Regions from separate parts of the Streptomyces sp. CA-210063 genome, predicted to be linked through region 1. Evidence: predicted binding sites of a transcription regulator. Region 1 holds the regulator's gene; each other region holds the start of a gene.
What was found. Region 1 encodes HrcA, which represses chaperone genes, less so after heat shock. Its sites were predicted from a motif close to TTNGCACTCNGNNNNNCNGAGTGCNAA; they were not measured.

Region 2: the regulator HrcA is predicted to act here: its motif matches at 3,485-3,511, upstream of groES (co-chaperone GroES).
Region 3: the regulator HrcA is predicted to act here: its motif matches at 4,390-4,416, upstream of groL (chaperonin GroEL).

Annotation. Positions count from the first base shown of each region.
Region 1 is NZ_CP102512.1:7,176,671-7,182,788, forward strand. It holds gene hemW (radical SAM family heme chaperone HemW) at 1-676, shown strand, start outside; gene JIX56_RS31375 (Uma2 family endonuclease) at 779-1,363, shown strand; gene JIX56_RS31380 (DUF3097 domain-containing protein) at 1,335-2,156, opposite strand; gene JIX56_RS31385 (MBL fold metallo-hydrolase) at 2,240-3,028, opposite strand; gene hrcA (heat-inducible transcriptional repressor HrcA) at 3,376-4,392, shown strand; gene dnaJ (molecular chaperone DnaJ) at 4,393-5,529, shown strand; gene JIX56_RS31400 (nitronate monooxygenase) at 5,718-6,118, shown strand, end outside.
Region 2 is NZ_CP102512.1:3,960,867-3,966,984, forward strand. It holds gene JIX56_RS16900 (SDR family NAD(P)-dependent oxidoreductase) at 1-356, shown strand, start outside; gene JIX56_RS16905 (ester cyclase) at 510-1,217, shown strand; gene groL (chaperonin GroEL) at 1,289-2,917, opposite strand; gene groES (co-chaperone GroES) at 3,030-3,338, opposite strand; gene JIX56_RS16920 (polysaccharide deacetylase family protein) at 3,566-4,447, opposite strand; gene JIX56_RS16925 (polysaccharide deacetylase family protein) at 4,843-5,832, opposite strand; gene JIX56_RS16930 (class I SAM-dependent methyltransferase) at 5,943-6,118, shown strand, end outside.
Region 3 is NZ_CP102512.1:5,866,562-5,872,679, forward strand. It holds gene JIX56_RS25650 (alpha,alpha-trehalose-phosphate synthase (UDP-forming)) at 1-340, opposite strand, end outside; gene JIX56_RS25655 (glucosyl-3-phosphoglycerate synthase) at 629-1,573, opposite strand; SAM riboswitch class I at 1,705-1,861, shown strand; gene thrC (threonine synthase) at 1,880-3,184, shown strand; gene JIX56_RS25665 (MoaD/ThiS family protein) at 3,279-3,554, shown strand; gene JIX56_RS25670 (cold-shock protein) at 4,017-4,223, shown strand; gene groL (chaperonin GroEL) at 4,579-6,118, shown strand, end outside.

The DNA.
Region 1 (6,118 bases):
GGCCGGGTTCGACCACGTCAATCTCGACCTGATCTACGGCACGCCGGGGGAGTCCGACGACGACTGGCGGGCCTCGCTGGAAGCCGCTCTCGGCGCCGGCCCCGACCATGTCTCGGCGTACGCGTTGATCGTCGAGGAGGGCACGCAGCTCGCACGGCGCATCCGCCGGGGCGAGGTCCCGATGACCGACGACGACGTCCACGCCGACCGCTACCTCATCGCCGAGGAGATGCTCGGCGCCGCCGGCTTCGACTGGTACGAGGTCTCCAACTGGGCCACCTCCGACGCGGGCCGCTGCCTCCACAACGAGCTGTACTGGCGCGGCGCGGACTGGTGGGGCGCGGGACCGGGCGCCCACAGCCACGTCGGGGGCGTCCGCTGGTGGAACGTGAAACACCCGGGCGCGTACGCGGGCGCACTCGCCGCCGGGCGATCTCCGGGGGCCGGGCGTGAGCTGCTGTCAGAGGAGGACCGGCGGGTCGAGCGGATCCTGCTGGAGCTGAGGCTGCGGGAGGGCTGCCCGTTGTCCTTGCTGCGGGAGGAAGGCCTGGCGGCCGCCGGCCGAGCTCTGTCCGACGGGCTGTTGGAGGCGGGGCCGTACGAGGAGGGGCGCGCGGTGCTGACGCTGCGGGGGCGGTTGCTGGCGGACGCGGTGGTGCGGGATTTGGTGGACTGATCACTCGGGCGGGTGAATCGCTGCTGAACGCCGGTTCGGTACCTAACCTGGTTCGTAGGCTGCTGCCGTAACTGACGGTGGCAGAAACCGGAGGCTGCGGAGATGACCGCTGTGGACGAGCGCGGGATGACCAGGTTCTTCGAGCAGTTCGAGCCACCCGAGGGTGTCAAGGTCGAACTTCTCCGGGGGGAAATCGTGATGATGGCCAGCCCTGACCTGGTGCACAACGTCATCGTGATGTTGCTGGGCAGGCAGATTCCGGTTGACCACTGGTACGCCCTCCAGACACAGGACGTCGACGTCGTCAGCGAGGCGAGCGAGCCTGTCCCCGACCTGGTGGTCGTAGCACCCGAGATTCTGCCCGCCTCGGGACGGCTGCTGCCGTCCGCGCTGATCACCATGGTCGTGGAGGTCGTCTCCAAGACCAGCGTCGACCGTGACTACGGTGTGAAGCGATCGATCTACGCCGCAGGTGGGGTGCCTGTCTACCTCATCGTCGACCCGGTCATGGCGCAGTGCGTCGTACTGACGAGGCCTGAGGGCGTAGGTGAGAAGGCTGACTACAAGGGGCAAAAGATCTGGAAGTTCGGTGAAACGGTGCCCCTGCCGGCTTTGGGACTCGACGTCGACACCAGCGGATTCAGCACGTTGCCCAACGTCAGACCTCACCGCTGGCCGTTGCGGTGACGAAGTCGATCAGCTCCTCCACCCGCCCCAGCAACTCCGGCTCCAGGTCCCTGTAGGAACCCACCCGCCCCAGAATCGCCTGCCACACCGCCCCCGTGTTCTCCGGCGGCCACCCCAGCGCCCGGCACACCCCCGTCTTCCAGTCCTGCCCGCGCGGCACGCGAGGCCACGCCGCGATGCCCACCGACGACGGCTTCACCGCCTCCCAGATGTCGATGTACGGGTGGCCCACGACCAGCGCGTACTCGCTCGTCACGGACGCCGCGATACGTGACTCCTTGCTGCCCGGGACCAGGTGGTCGACCAGGACCCCGAGGCGTGCGTCCGGGCCGGGGGCGAACTCGGCGACGATCGCGGGGAGGTCGTCCACGCCCTCCAGGTACTCCACGACCACACCCTCGATGCGCAGGTCGTCGCCCCAGACCCGCTCGACGAGTTCGGCGTCGTGGCGGCCCTCGACGTAGATGCGGCCCGCGCGGGCCACGCGGGCGCGGGCGCCGGGGACGGCCACCGAGCCGGACGCCGTGCGGGTGGGGCGGGAGGGGGAGGCCGACGAGGGGCGGACCAGGGTCACCACCCGGCCCTCCAGGAGGAAGCCCCGGGGTTCCAGCGGGAACACGCGGTGCTTGCCGAAGCGGTCCTCCAACGTCACCGTGCCCGCCTCGCAGCGGATGACCGCGCCGCAGAAGCCGGTGGTGGGTTCCTCGACGACCAGGCCCGGGTCGGCCGGGACCTCGGGGGCCCGCTTGGGCTTCTTCCAGGGAGGGGTCAGGTCGGGTGAGTACTGGCGCATTCGGATGACGATAGGAGAAGCCCGCCCGGGAATCCCGCCGTGCTCAGCGCGACACGCCGGTGGCCACGACTGGCCACGACCGGCTACGACGCGTCGAAGCGGCGGGCCAGCGCGTCGCGTTGGGCCCGTACGAACGCCGCGTCCACCACCGCCCCGTGCCCGGGGACGTACAGCGCGTCCTCGCCGCCCAGGGCCAGGAGACGGTCGAGCGCGGCAGGCCAGCGGGAGGGCACGGCGTCAGGGCCCGCCTGGGGCTCGCCGGACTCCTCGACCAGATCCCCGCAGAAGACGACCTCCGGAAAGCCCGCAGCCCCCGCAGCCCCCGCAGCCCCCACAGCCCCCGCAGAATCCGCACCCCCCGGAGCGCCCGGCACCAGGACCGCCAAGTCATGCCCCGTGTGGCCCGGTCCGACGTTCGCCAGCAGTACCTGGAGCCCGCCGCCCAGGTCGAGTGTCCACTCGCCGGAGACGTGGTGGCGGGGGCGTACGAGGAGGTCGGCGGCCTCGGTGGCGTCCGTGAGGGGGAGACCGTGGTGCACCGCGTCCGCGCGGAGGGCCTCGCGGTCGCGGGCCAGAACGCCGTCGAGGCCCACCGCGCCGAAGATCTCGACCCCCGCGAACGCGGCCGCTCCGAAGACATGGTCGAAATGGGAGTGCGTGAGCGCGAGATGTGTCACACGGGCGCCGCCGAGCAGGTGGCGCGCTTCGGCACGCAACCGCGCGCCCTCACGGAGGCTCGAACCCGCGTCGATCATGAGGGCCCCTCCGTCCCCGATCACCAGCCCGACCGTGCAGTCCCAGCCGGGAAGTCGGCACCGTCCGACCCGGGGCGTCAATCCCTGCCACCCGAACTCTTCCCAAGTCACCGTCATACGCCGACGCTAGCTGTAGCTCACGGTGTACCGGTCGAGGGAGGCCGACGAGGAGGGCGTCGAGGAAATCAGGGGTGGCTTCCACCCGGTCGGAAGGTGCCGGGACCCCCGGTGCGCTCGTCGGCCGGAACCCCGCCGGAGCCCCGGTCGGGGTCGGCGTCGTCGCGTACCCGTCAGTAGAAAGCGGTCCGACATCGCCGGACAGGTCGGTACACGTCGGCATGATGTGGCTGGACCGGCCTTGCCGGGGGCGTACCCCACCGCCGTACACTGGGCGGGGAGTGTTGGCACTCGCCCGGGGTGAGTGCCAACGGGGAGTCACAGGAAAGCGACTGGAGGTGTGCGCGGTGCTCAGTGAACGCAGGCTCCAGGTGCTGCGCGCCATCGTCCAGGACTACGTGGGCACCGAGGAGCCGGTCGGTTCCAAGGCGCTCACGGAGCGGCACAACCTCGGGGTCTCCCCGGCGACCGTCCGCAACGACATGGCGGCGCTGGAGGACGAGGGTTTCATCGCCCAGCCCCACACCAGCGCGGGCCGCATCCCCACCGACAAGGGGTACCGGCTCTTCGTCGACAAGCTGGCCGGCGTCAAGCCCATGACCCCGCCCGAGCGGCGCGCCATCCAGAACTTCCTGGACGGCGCGGTCGATCTCGACGACGTGGTGGCCAGGACCGTACGGCTGCTCGCGCAGCTGACGCGACAGGTCGCCGTCGTGCAGTATCCGTCGCTCACTCGGTCGACGGTGCGGCATGTGGAGCTGCTGTCGCTGGCCCCCGCCCGGCTGATGCTCGTGCTGATCACGGACACGGGACGGGTGGAGCAGCGGCTGGTCGACTGCCCCGCACCGTTCGGAGAATCGTCACTCGCGGATCTGCGCGCCCGGCTCAACAGCAAGGTCGCGGGCCGCCGGTTCACCGACGTTCCCCGGCTGGTCGAGGACCTGCCGGAGGCGTTCGACGTCGAGGACCGGGGCACGGTCACGACGGTGCTCTCCACCCTGCTGGAGACCCTCGTCGAGGAGAACGAGGAGCGGCTGATGATCGGCGGCACCGCCAATCTCACCCGCTTCGGACATGACTTCCCCCTCACGATCCGGCCCGTTCTGGAAGCCTTGGAGGAGCAGGTCGTCCTCCTCAAGTTGCTTGGCGAGGCCGGGGATTCGGGCATGACCGTACGCATCGGTCATGAGAACGCCTATGAGGGACTCAACTCCACGTCCGTCGTCTCCGTCGGCTACGGTTCGGGCGGCGAGGCAGTAGCGAAACTGGGCGTGGTCGGACCTACGCGCATGGACTATCCGGGAACGATGGGAGCGGTACGAGCGGTGGCACGGTACGTCGGACAGATCCTGGCGGAGTCTTAAGTGGCCACGGACTACTACGCCGTACTCGGCGTGCGCCGCGACGCGTCTCAGGACGAGATCAAGAAGGCGTTCCGGAGGCTCGCGCGCGAGCTGCATCCGGACGTCAATCCCGATCCGAAGACCCAGGAGCGGTTCAAGGAGATCAACGCCGCCTACGAGGTGCTCTCGGACCCGCAGAAGAAGCAGGTCTACGACCTCGGCGGCGACCCCCTGTCCCAGGCGGGCGGCCAGGGCGCGGGCGGCTTCGGCGCGGGTGGCTTCGGGAACTTCTCGGACATCATGGACGCCTTCTTCGGTACGGCGTCCCAGCGGGGTCCGCGGTCGCGTACGCGCCGGGGCCAGGACGCGATGATCCGGCTGGAGATCGACCTCGACGAGGCGGCCTTCGGTACGACGAAGGACATCCAGGTCGACACGGCCATCGTGTGCACCACCTGCAGTGGTGAGGGCGCGGCCCCGGGTACGACCGCCCAGACCTGTGACATGTGTCGCGGTCGCGGTGAGGTCTCGCAGGTCACGCGGTCCTTCCTGGGCCAGGTCATGACGTCCCGCCCCTGCCCGCAGTGCCAGGGCTTCGGCACGATCGTCCCGAACCCGTGCCCCGAGTGCGCGGGCGACGGGCGCGTGCGGTCGCGGCGGACGCTGACGGTCAAGATCCCGGCCGGTGTCGACAACGGCACGCGGATCCAGCTGGCCGGTGAGGGCGAGGTCGGGCCCGGTGGCGGTCCCGCCGGTGACCTCTACGTCGAGATCCACGAGCTTCCGCACGCGATGTTCCAGCGGCGCGGGGACGATCTGCACTGCACGGTGACGATCCCGATGACGGCGGCTTCTCTCGGTACGAAGGTGCCGCTGGAGACGCTGGACGGGCTTGAGGAGGTCGACATCCGGCCCGGGACGCAGTCCGGGCAGTCGATTCCGTTGCACGGGCGCGGTGTCACGCATCTGCGGGGCGGCGGTCGTGGCGATCTGATCGTCCACGTGGAGGTCCAGACCCCGACGAAGCTCGACCCCGAGCAGGAGGGGCTGCTGCGGCAGCTGGCCGCGCTGCGGGGTGAGGAGCGGCCTACGGGGCAGTTCCAGCCCGGGCAGCAGGGATTGTTCTCGCGGTTGAAGGATGCGTTCAACGGGCGCTGACCGGTCCACGGGAGAGCTCGGGAGGCCGAGGCTGTCGGGTGGGTGCGGGCGGTGCGTGGTTGCTCGCGCAGTTCCCCGCGCCCCTTCAGGGGCGCGGGGAACTGCGCGACCAGCCCCCAGGCACCCGCAGTCGAACGACCGGCCGTACCCGATTCGGTGATGTTCCGAGGACGTGGCAACATGCCGTCATGTCCTCCGCACTGACCGATCTCGTCCCGCTCCCGATCGTGCAGGCCCCGATGGCGGGCGGTGTGTCCGTGCCGCAGCTGGCCGCTGCCGTGTCCGAGGCGGGCGGGCTGGGTTTTCTCGCCGCCGGGTACAAGACGGCCGACGGGATGTATCAGGAGATCAAGGCGCTGCGGGCGCTGACCTCGCGTCCCTTCGGCGTGAACCTGTTCATGCCACAGCCGGAGTACGCGGAGCCGGCCGCCGTCGAGGTGTACGCGGAGCAGCTGGCCGGTGAGGCCACCTGGTACGAGGCCGAGCTGGGCGACCCCGACAGCGGGCGCGACGACGGCTACGAGGCCAAGATCGCCGTGCTGCTCGACAACCCGGTGCCGGTGGTGTCGTTCCACTTCGGCTGCCCGAC
Region 2 (6,118 bases), 3.2 Mb from region 1:
CCGCTTTCGTCCCGCGGGGCACGTACGGGGCGTCCAAGGCCTGGGTCGTGCAGTTCACCCAGGGTGCCGCCCGCGACCTGGCCGGCAGCGGCGTACGGCTCATGGCGTTGTGCCCCGGCTTCGTCCGCACCGAGTTCCACGACCGGGCCGGCATGGGCACGGACAACATCCCGTCCTGGATGTGGCTCGACGCCGACAAGCTCGTCACCGCGGCCCTCGCCGACCTCTCCCGCGGCAAGACCGTCTCCATCCCCGACCCGCGCTACAAGACCCTGATGGGCGTGGTGAAGGTGGTGCCGCGGGGGCTGCTGGGCGGGATCAGCTCGAAGACGGGGCGGAAGTACGGGCCGCGGTAGGGGGTTGCCACGGAGTGAAGCGCACGCGCGTATTCCGTTTCCGTCGGCCCGCCAGGGCATGGGGTCGTGATGCCAAAGGGTGAGAGGGCGGCGCCGCCGGGAGACAATGGAGGTGTTCAACCGGGACCCAGGGGGGCCGGGAGGCGACGCATCATGACATTCGTGCAGCTCATCGACTGTAAGACCAGCCGGCTCGACGAGATGAACCGGCTGATGGACAGGTGGGTCGAGCAGACCAAGGGGAAGCGGACGGCGACGCACAGTGTGGTCGGCAAGGACCGGTCCGACTCGTCGCACATCATCGAGATCGTGGAGTTCCCGTCGTACGAGGAGGCGATGCGGAATTCCGGGCTGCCGGAGACCGATCGGATCTTCCAGGAGATGGTGGCGCTGTGCGACGAGACGCCCACGTTCACGGATCTGGACGTGGTGCGGGACGAGCAGCTGTACGCGGACACGGCGCGGAGGTTCTTCGAGGCGCTGGCCACCGAGGGGGAGCTGCCGCCGCTCAACGATCTGCTGGTGGAGGACTTCCACGACCACGATCCCTCCAACCCGCAGGACGTCATCGGCATGGACGCGGTCAGGCGCGAGGTCGGGATGTGGCGGACGGGGTTCGACTTCTCGTTCACGGTCGAGGACCAGATCGCGCAGGGTGACCGGGTGTGCACCCGGTGGACCTGGAACGGCACGCACAAGGGCGACTTCCTCGGCGTCGCGGCCACCGGGAGGAAGGTCTCCATGGCCGGGACGACCATCCATCGGTGCACGTCCGACGGGAAGCTCGCCGAGGGCTGGTGGCAGTACGACCGGCTGGGGCTGATGGGACAGCTGGGCGCGCTCGAAGGCCTGGAGCAGTAGGACGACGCGAAGGCCCGGCACCCCAGGGGTGCCGGGCCTTCGTACTGAGTGGCCTTCGTGCTGACTGAAGGTCAGTGGGAGTGGCCGTGACCGTGGCCGTGGCCCGCGTCGGCCGGCTCCTCTTCCTTCTTCTCGACGACCAGGGTCTCGGTCGTGAGGAGGAGGGAGGCGATGGAGGCGGCGTTCTCCAGGGCGGAGCGGGTGACCTTGACCGGGTCGATGACGCCCTGCTTCACCAGGTCGCCGTACTCGCCGGTCGCGGCGTTGAAGCCCTGGCCCTTGTCGAGCTCGGCGACCTTGGAGGTGATGACGTAGCCCTCCAGGCCGGCGTTCTCGGCGATCCAGCGCAGCGGCTCGACGGCGGCCTTGCGGACGACCGCGACACCCGTGGCCTCGTCGCCGGTCTTGCCGAGGTTGCCCTCGAGGACCTTGACGGCGTGGACGAGCGCGGAGCCACCACCGGAGACGATGCCCTCCTCGACCGCGGCGCGGGTCGCGGAGATGGCGTCCTCCAGACGGTGCTTCTTCTCCTTCAGCTCCACCTCGGTGGCGGCGCCGACCTTGATCACGCACACGCCGCCGGCCAGCTTCGCGAGGCGCTCCTGGAGCTTCTCGCGGTCCCAGTCGGAGTCCGTGTTCTCGATCTCGGCCTTGATCTGGGCGATGCGGCCCTGGACGGCCCCGGAGTCTCCGGCGCCGTCGACGATCGTGGTGTCGTCCTTGGTGACGGTGACGCGGCGGGCGGAGCCGAGCACGTCGAGGCCGACCTGGTCGAGCTTGAGGCCGACCTCCTCGGAGATGACCTCGGCGCCGGTCAGCGTCGCCATGTCCTGCAGCATCGCCTTGCGACGGTCGCCGAAGCCGGGGGCCTTGACGGCGACCGCGTTGAAGGTGCCGCGGATCTTGTTGACGACCAGGGTCGACAGGGCCTCGCCCTCGACGTCCTCGGCGATGATCAGCAGCGGCTTCGAGGCGTTGGACTGGATGACCTTCTCCAGCAGCGGCAGCAGGTCGGCGATGGAGCCGATCTTGCCCTGGTGGATGAGGATGTACGGGTCGTCGAGGACGGCCTCCATGCGCTCCTGGTCCGTCACGAAGTACGGCGACAGGTAGCCCTTGTCGAAGGCCATGCCCTCGGTGAAGTCCAGCTCCAGACCGAAGGTGTTGGACTCCTCGACGGTGATGACACCATCCTTGCCGACCTTGTCCATCGCCTCGGCGATGAGCTCGCCGACCTGCGTGTCCTGGGCGGACAGACCGGCGACGGCGGCGATGTCGGACTTCTCGTCGATCGGACGGGCGGTCGCGAGGAGTTCCTCGGACACGGCCTTGACCGCGGCGTCGATGCCCTTCTTCAGGGCGGCCGGGGAGGCACCGGCGGCGACGTTCCGCAGGCCCTCGCGCACCAGCGCCTGGGCCAGCACGGTGGCGGTGGTCGTACCGTCACCCGCTACGTCGTTGGTCTTGGTCGCCACCTCCTTCACCAGCTGGACGCCGAGGTTCTCGTACGGGTCGTCGACCTCGACCTCGCGGGCGATGGTCACACCGTCGTTGGTGATGGTGGGGGCGCCGAACTTCTTGTCGATGACGACGTTGCGGCCCTTGGGGCCGATCGTCACCTTCACCGTGTCGGCAAGCTTGTTGACGCCGCGCTCAAGGGCGCGACGGGCGTCCTCGTCGAACTTCAGGATCTTCGCCATGGGAGCGGTTCAGCCCTCTCGGAAATTTTGGGAGAACGAACTACGCCCCCGGCGCCCGGCTTCCTGACGGTCGCGGGGGCCGGGGGCGCAGCTCACTGCAAAACTGGGTGAATTACTTCTCGATGATCGCGAGCACGTCGCGAGCCGAGAGGACGAGGTACTCCTCGCCGTTGTACTTCACCTCGGTGCCGCCGTACTTGCTGTACAGCACGATGTCGCCGGTCTTCACGTCGAGCGGAAGACGCTCGCCGTTCTCGAAGCGGCCCGGGCCCACGGCCAGGACGACGCCCTCCTGGGGCTTCTCCTTGGCCGTGTCCGGGATGACCAGGCCAGAGGCCGTGGTCTGCTCGGCGTCGAGCGGCTGGACCACAATGCGGTCCTCAAGCGGCTTGATGGCAACCTTGGAGCTGGTGGTCGTCACGATCCGACCTCCCCCTTCGGAGATCTCACGGGGTTAACTGTCTGAGGTGGCGACCAGGTGGATCCGTCGTCGCGGGTGCCGGACCTGCCCGTCGCGTAGTTGGCACTCTCCAGGGGGGAGTGCCAGACCTGAGACTATGACCGCGATTAGCACTCGGTCAAGCGGACTGCTAATCGCGTCCGCCGGAGGCAGCCCCCTGGTGAGCGTCAGAGGTGGTCCTTCGAGCGTCAGAGGTAGTCCTCCAGGCGGCCCACCGTCAGGCCCTGCTCCTGGATCCGGCGCAGCAGTCTCGTCGTCATCCGGGTGAGTGTCGCGCCGTTCAGCTGAGCCGGGCCCCGGAATTGGGCCAGGACGATGTCGCCGGGGCGGAGGTGGTCGCCGACGGCGTAGCGGAGGTCGGTGATCTGCATGGACGCGCGCCACAGGACGACCGCCCAGATGCCGCAGTCAGCGGCGGCGCGGAGCGTGGTGGTGTCGTAGACGCCGTAGGGCGGGCGGAAGAGGGTCGGCCGGATGCCGAAGCGCTGCTTGAGCTTGTTCTGCTGGCCGCAGATCTCGGCGCGCTGTCCGGCGTACGGCAGGCCGCGCAGGGCGGTGTGGTCGAGGGTGTGGTTCTGCACGGTCGCGCCGACCGCGCGCAGCCGGGCGAAGTGGCCGTAGCCCGGCCCGACGACGCTGTCCGTCAGGAACATGCTCACCGGGAGCCGTAGTTCACGGACCATCTCGACGAACCGCGGGTCCCTCTCGGCCCCGTCGTCGTACGTCAGGAAGACGACCTTGTCGCGGGTCGCAACCCGATCGACGACCGGAGCCAGCCCGGGGTCGGCCGCGCGGGGCGCGGGCGGCCGGTCGGGGGGCTGGGGTGCGGGGGCGAGCGGCTCGGAGAGGCCCCAGCGGCGGTAGGGGGGTGAGTGGGGGTGGGGGGAGGCGCCTGCGCCGGGGGCGCGGGCGCCTGCGCCGGAGTTGGGGGCGGGGGCGGGGCTGGGGGCTCCCGCGCCCGGGTTGGGGGCGGGGGCGTCCGCGCCGGGAGTGGGGGCGGGAGCGCCTGTGCCGTGGCCTGGGGCGGGGGCGGGGGCATCTGCGCCGGGAGTGAGGACGGGGGCGCCCACGCCGAGGCTGGGGGCGGGGGCGCCCGCGCCTGGGCGGGTGGCGCTCGTGCCGGGCCTGGCGCCGGGGGCGCCTACGCCGGGCCCAGGGACGGGAGCGCCCGCGCGGGGGCCAGAGGCGCCCGCGCGGGGGCCAGGGCCGGCCACCCCCGTCCCGCTCGGCTGCGAGCCCGGCGGCGCCGATGTCGCTGTCGGCCGTGTCGCCGGCGACGACGTCGATGACGGCGACGGCGACGGCGACGGTCCGTGTGTCGGCAGCCGTCCCTCCGCCGCCACCTCGCTTCCCGGCCCCTCGGCGGGGTCGGCGTGATCGGTGGCGCACCCGGCGAGGAGCAGGGCGGCGAGGGCCGTGAGGGCGGGCCCACGTCCTCCGCGCACCCCATAACCGCCGGGCCCCCTCACAGGTAGTCCTCCAGCCGCGCCACCGCGTACCCCTCGGCGGTCACCCGGTTCAGGAAGCGGCGGATCATGTCGGGCATGGTGCCCTTCCACTCGCCCCGGCCCCGGAAGTGGCTGAGGACGATGTCGCCGTGGCGGAGCTCGCCGTCCGACTCGCGGTGCTCCCAGCGGTCGACGAAGACCTCCTCGTTCCAGAGCGGAACGGCCTTGACGCCGCAGACCTTGGCGGCGCGGAGGGTGTCCTGGTCGTAGCTGCCGTACGGCGGCCGGAAGAGCGTGGGCCGTTTGCCGTACCGCTTCTCGATCACGTCCTGCATGCCGCAGATCTCGCGCTTCTGGTCGGCGTACGAGAGGGCGGGCAGGTAGCGGTGGTTGAGGGTGTGGTTGTCGAGTACGACGCCACGGTCGCGCATCCGCTCGAAGTAGCCGTAGTCCTCCTTGACCAGGTAGTCGCTGAGGAAGGCGGTGTACGGGACCTTCAGCTCGCTCATCATGCGCAGGAACGCGGGGTCCTTCTCGGCGCCGTCGTCGATGGTGAGGAAGACGACCTTGTGGCGGGTGGGGACGGTGGTGAAGACCGGCGGCAGGCCGTCCTCCACCTGCCCGTCGACCTCGAATCCCTTACGGGTCCTGAGCTCCGGCTTCTTCGCCGGGGGCGGGGGCGGGATCAGCGGCACCCCGGCCAGCCCCCAGCGCTTCGCGGCGGCGGCCCGCGCGGCGTGCGCCCGGCGCAACTGCGTGGCGTACGCGTCCAGGGCACGGGCGGCGGGTGCGTCGAGCGGCCGCCGCGGCTGGCCGTGCACGGGTCGCCCGGTCCCCCGCTGTTCGGCGGTGCCCGTCTCCGCAGCCTCCTCGGTACCGCCGCCGGCGCACCCGGACGCGATGACCGCTGCGGCGAGCACGGCGACACCACCCCGGGCACCGCCGCTCCCCCTCCAGAGACGCGCCCACTTCGCACCCTTTAGATCATTTTGTCGTACGAATCGCATGGCGCCGCATCCTCGCAGGACAGCCCGTCCCCACCGCCCCGACACCGCCACCGGACCGCGACCATCCACCGAGTGGCCCACACCTCCTCCGCCTGACCGACAATGGCCCGGTGAACGACCTCGACCCCGCCGTCTTCCTCGCCCCCCTCCTCACCCCCGAGGGCCGCGCCCTCCTCGACGAGGTGCGCGGCACCGAACCGGCGCGGGAGCTGGCCGTGGCGACCCGGCTGCGCCGCGACCACCCGGCGGCACTCGTGTCGGCGGCGATGGCGCAGGCGCTGCTGCG
Region 3 (6,118 bases), 1.3 Mb from region 1:
CGAAGGCGGGCTCCAGTGGGGTCTGGTAGAGCATGTGGTGCACGAACCACAGCGTGGAGTTGGCCACGCCGTTGTACGCGTCGTGGTGCACGTCGGCGGGGATGTCGAGCATGCGGACGCCGGGCTCGCCGACCCCGCGTCGTACGGCCTCGCGGTCGCCGTCGCCCAGTGCGGAACACACCCAGACCGCGCCTGCCTCCGAGTCGATCGCGGAGAGGCCGGACACCAGTCCGCCCCCGCCGCGCTTGGACGTGAGTTCGCCGGTCTTCTCGTCCAGCGCGTACGAGACGGGGCCTCGGTTGGAGGCGACGAGGATGCGCGCGCCGTGCGTTGATGCCATACGGCTCACCCTAGCCAGCGGCCGAACCGGTCAAACGTACGGTTCGGCCGTATACAGGAGCGCCTACAGGGGTGGGGGGTGCGTGTGGGACGGCGGGTGCGAGTCCGTCGTGGCTGATCGCGCAGTTCCCCGCGCCCCTGAAAAGCAGGGGCTGCGCCCCTGGCTTTTCGGCCCGCAGCCCCGTCGTCTTTCAGGCCCGCAGGGGCCTGATCTTTTAGGGGCGCGGGGAACTGCGCGAGCAACCCCCACTCACCCGCAGCCGCCAGACAACCCCACGACCCTCCTCGATCACGCGGCCCTTCGTCGCACGTACTCCGCGATCTCCACCATCGGCGGCCGCTCCTCCAGATCCACCGAATACGTACGGGGCTCGAAGCCCTCCGCCCCCCGCTCGAACTGCGTCAGGACGGGACGGATCAGGTGGCCCCGGGCCAGCCGGAGTTGCGCGGTGCGGTAAATGGCCGCGGACATACGGCCCAGGGCCGCACCGTCCTGGTGGCGGTGTTTGCGGACGCCGACGTCGACCTGGGCGAGGGCGTCGAGGCCGACCAGGTGGAGCGCGTCGACCAGCATGCCCAGTTCGATGCCGTAGCCCACCGGGAAGGGCAGCTGTTCCAGCAGGGAGCGGCGGGCCGCGTACTCGCCGCCGAGGGGCTGGACGAAGCCGGCCAGCTGGGGCCAGTGCATGTTGAGCAGGGGGCGGGCCATGAGTTCCGTCACCCGGCCGCCCTGGCCGGCCGCCGAGCCGAGGGGGCGGTCGTACATCGCCTTGACGAGGTCGACGCCGGGGTCGGTCAGCAGGGGGCCGACGATCCCGGAGACGAAGTCGGACGAGAACTCCTTGAGGTCCGCGTCTATGAAGCAGACGATGTCGCCCGTCGTCACCAACAAGGACCGCCACAGCACCTCGCCCTTGCCGGGCAGGGCCGGGAGGCGGGGCAGGATCTCGTCACGGTGGACCACCCTCGCCCCGGCCGCCGCGGCGACCTCGGACGTACGGTCGGTCGAACCGGAGTCGACGACCACGATCTCGTCGACGAGCGGAACCTGCCGCATGAGGTCATGACGGATGATCGCGACGATGTCGCCGACCGTCTCCTCCTCGTTCAGCGCGGGCAGGACGACGCTGACCGTCCGGCCCGTGGCTCGTTTGGCAGCCATGATCTTGTGGAGCGGGCGGTCGGACATGGACCAGGAGCGGGTGCTCAGCCAGCGCTCGACTTCCTTCAGCACAGTGCGCGGCTCCTCTGCGTTCATCTCGCGGTTCGGACAGCTTCCTCAACTGTCCTGGCCTTCGGTTACAGTCTTGGACAACGCTGGTGACCATCACATGTCATGGCTCGTCCGCGTATACAACCAAATACCGCTCATCCAGAGGGGCAGAGGGATACGGCCCGTTGAAGCCCCGGCAACCCTCCAGCCGGTCTCGTGACGATCACTGCCGATCGCACCGCGAGGCTCCCGGCTCGGGAAGGTGCCAAATCCGTCTCACGGCGAAGTGCGTCGTGAGGAAGATGAGGAGAAAGGGCCTCGCCTCACATGGCTGCGCAGACTGTTGCAAGCACCACCGACACCACCACCGGTTCGGCTACCTCCACCGTAGACCTCGGCCCCGCCGCCGCGCTCAGCTGTCGCGAGTGCGGTCACCGCGTCCCCCTCGGACCGGTCTTCGCCTGCGAGGAGTGTTTCGGGCCGCTGGAGATCGCGTACGACTACTCCGCATACGAAACGGAGGAGCTGCGCAAGCGCATCGAGTCCGGCCCCGCGAACATCTGGCGGTACGCGCCCCTCCTGCCCGTCCCCGCCGACGTGGCCACCAAGCCGAACATCAACCCCGGCTGGACCCAGCTCGTCAAGGCCGACAACCTGGCGCGTGAGCTGGGCGTGACCGGCGGTCTGTACATCAAGGACGACTCCGGCAACCCGACGCACTCCTTCAAGGACCGCGTCGTCGCCCAGGCCCTGGAGGCCGCCCGCGCCTTCGGCTTCACCACCCTCTCCTGCTCCTCCACCGGCAACCTCGCCGGTGCCGTCGGCGCCGCCGCCGCGCGCGCCGGCCTCCGGTCCTGCGTGTTCATCCCGCACGACCTGGAGCAGGGCAAGGTCGTCATGGCCGCCATCTACGGCGGCGAGCTCGTCGGTATCGAGGGCAACTACGACGACGTGAACCGCTTCTGCTCCGAGCTGATCGGCGACCCGGCCGGCGAGGGCTGGGGCTTCGTGAACGTCAACCTGCGGCCGTACTACGCGGAGGGCTCCAAGACCCTCGCGTACGAGATCTGCGAGCAGCTCGGCTGGCAGCTGCCCGACCAGCTGGTCGTCCCCATCGCCTCCGGCTCCCAGCTCACGAAGATCGACAAGGGTCTGCAGGAGCTGATCAAGCTCGGGCTCGTCGAGGACAAGCCGTACAAGATCTTCGGTGCGCAGGCGGAGGGGTGCTCGCCGGTGTCGGTGGCCTTCAAGGCGGGGCACGACGTCGTACGGCCGCAGAAGCCGAACACGATCGCGAAGTCGCTCGCGATCGGTAACCCGGCGGACGGGCCGTATGTGCTCGACATCGCTCGGCGTACGGGTGGGGCCGTGGAGGACGTGAACGATGAGCAGGTCGTCGAGGCGATCAAGCTCCTGGCGCGGACCGAGGGCATTTTCGCGGAGACGGCGGGTGGTGTGACCGTCGGCGTCACGAAGAAGCTCATCGAGGACGGGGTTCTCGACCCCTCGCTGACCACGGTTGTACTCAACACCGGCGATGGTCTGAAGACGTTGGACGCGGTGGCCGGGACCGGGCTGACCGCGACTATTCGGCCCAACCTTGAATCGTTCCGCGAGGCTGGTCTTGCGTAAGACCGGTTAGTCGCTTGGCTGCGGGCAGGTGGGGGCTTGTCGCGCAGTTCCCCGCGCCCCTGACCCTGCTGCACGTACCCGGAGGTTTCACGTCATGTCTGTCAACGTTCGCATCCCCACCATCCTTCGCACCTACACCGGCGGCAAGGCCGAGGTGACTGCGGAAGGGGGCACCCTCGCCGAAGTCATCGCCGACCTCGAGAAGAACCACAACGGGATCGCCGCCCGGGTCCTGGACGATCAGGGCAAGTTGCGGCGGTTCGTGAATGTGTACGTGAATGACGATGATGTCCGGTTCGAGCAGGGGCTGGAGACGGCTACGCCGGACGGTGCGGGCGTGTCGATCATCCCGGCGGTCGCCGGCGGCTGACCCGTGGTCAGTACCCGTCGGTAGTAACCGTCGGTAACGCTGATTACCGAGTGTTCATCGAATTGCCCCCTCCGCGAGAGAAGCGGAGGGGGCAATTCTCTATGATTGAGCACGGTAGAGTTGGGGAACCCGGATCGACCGGCGTAGTGATTCCATGCCGGGCGCATATTTGATCGCGCCGCACGCCCTATATGAAGTAGCCAAAGTGCACAGGGCTTTTGCGTGTTTCGTTCCTTTTGTAGGGCCCGACTTGCCCTGAATTCGGGGGAATTGTTCGTACATTCCCGACCGGTCGTGTCCAGAATTCTCGTCCGATTGACCTGTTGCAGAGGGCAGTTGGACAGATACATTCGGCCGCGGTCGACGCGTTCCGGCGCACACCCCCAACCGTTGGGGGGTGAGGTCTGACCCGGATCCGCGAAGTGCGGGTCTGTGCAAGGGCCAGTAATAGGGGAGTTAGGCATGGCTCAGGGCACCGTCAAGTGGTTCAACGCGGAGAAGGGGTACGGCTTCATCGCGGTCGACGGTGGTGCGGATGTATTCGTCCACTACAGCGCGATCCAGATGGACGGTTACCGCACCCTGGAAGAGGGCCAGCGGGTCGAGTTCGAGATCTCGCAGGGTCAGAAGGGGCCGCAGGCGGACATGGTCCGACTCGCGGCCGGCTGAAGTAACGCGCCGGGTTTCAACGCAGCGACGTTCTTCGTTCTTTTCGGGAGGGCTCGCACCCCGTACAGGGGTGCGGGCCCTCCTGCTTGTGGTGCGGGCCCTCCCGCGTGCGAGGGGTGCCGAGAGGCGCGCGGGGGCGCGTTCACCTGCGGATCATCCGGAGGCGCTTGCACTCGACCATGCCGAGTGCTAATCATTGGCGTTAGCACTCTGAAGGTGAGAGTGACAACGAGGACCGGGTCGGTGAGGCCCGCAGGCCATGTGGGGCAAGGAACCACGAGGCAGGCAGGCCGTCCGTCGCGGGCGCCAGCGCGGTCCGGAGAAATCCACCCCCTGTCCGGGAGGACCACTTCACATGGCCAAGATCATCGCGTTCGACGAGGAGGCACGGCGCGGTCTCGAGCGCGGGATGAACCAGCTCGCCGACGCCGTCAAGGTCACCCTTGGCCCCAAGGGCCGCAACGTCGTCCTCGAGAAGAAGTGGGGCGCGCCCACGATCACCAACGATGGTGTTTCCATCGCCAAGGAGATCGAGCTCGAGGACCCGTACGAGAAGATCGGCGCCGAGCTGGTCAAGGAAGTCGCCAAGAAGACGGACGACGTCGCCGGTGACGGAACGACCACGGCGACCGTGCTCGCCCAGGCGCTCGTCCGCGAGGGCCTGCGCAACGTAGCCGCCGGCGCCAACCCGATGGCTCTCAAGCGCGGTATCGAGAAGGCCGTCGAGGCCGTCTCCGGTGCCCTGCTCGACCAGGCCAAGGAGGTCGAGACCAAGGAGCAGATCGCCTCCACGGCCTCCATCTCCGCCGCCGACACCCAGATCGGCGAGCTCATCGCCGAGGCCATGGACAAGGTCGGCAAGGAAGGCGTCATCACCGTCGAGGAGTCCCAGACCTTCGGTCTGGAGCTGGAGCTCACCGAGGGTATGCGCTTCGACAAGGGCTACATCTCGGCGTACTTCGCCACCGACATGGAGCGTATGGAGGCCTCGCTGGAGGACCCGTACATCCTCATCGCCAACTCCAAGATCTCCTCGGTCAAGGACCTGCTCCCGCTCCTGGAGAAGGTCATGCAGTCGGGCAAGCCGCTGCTGATCATCGCCGAGGACGTCGAGGGCGAGGCCCTGTCGACCCTGGTCGTCAACAAGATCCGTGGCACCTTCAAGTCCGTCGCTGTCAAGGCCCCGGGCTTCGGTGACCGCCGCAAGGCCATGCTCGGCGACATCGCCATCCTCACGGGCGGCGAGGTCATCTCCGAGGAGGTCGGTCTCAAGCTGGAGAACGCGACCCTGGACCTCCTGGGCCGCGCCCGCAAGATCGTCATCACCAAGGACGAGACGACGATCGTCGACGGCGCCGGTGACACCGACCAGGTCGCCGGCCGGGTCAACCAGATCCGCGCCGAGATCGAGAACAGCGACTCGGACTACGACCGCGAGAAGCTCCAGGAGCGCCTGGCGAAGCTCGCGGGCGGCGTGGCCGTCATCAAGGCCGGTGCCGCGACCGAGGTCGAGCTCAAGGAGCGCAAGCACCGCATCGAGGACGCCGTTCGCAACGCGAAGGCGGCCGTCGAGGAGGGCATCGTCGCCGGTGGTGGCGTGGCCCTGCTCCAGGCCTCCACGGTCTTCGAGAAGCTGGACCTGGAGGGTGACGAGGCGACCGGCGCCAACGCCGTGAAGCTCGCCCTGGAGGCCCCGCTCAAGCAGATCGCCGTCAACGGTGGTCTCGAGGGTGGCGTCATCGTCGAGAAGGTGCGCAACCTGCCCGTCGGCCACGGCCTGAACGCCGCGACCGGTGAGTACGTCGACATGATCGCCGAGGGCATCATCGACCCGGCGAAGGTCACGCGCTCTGCCCTGCAGAACGCCGCCTCCATCGCCGCGCTCTTCCTCACCA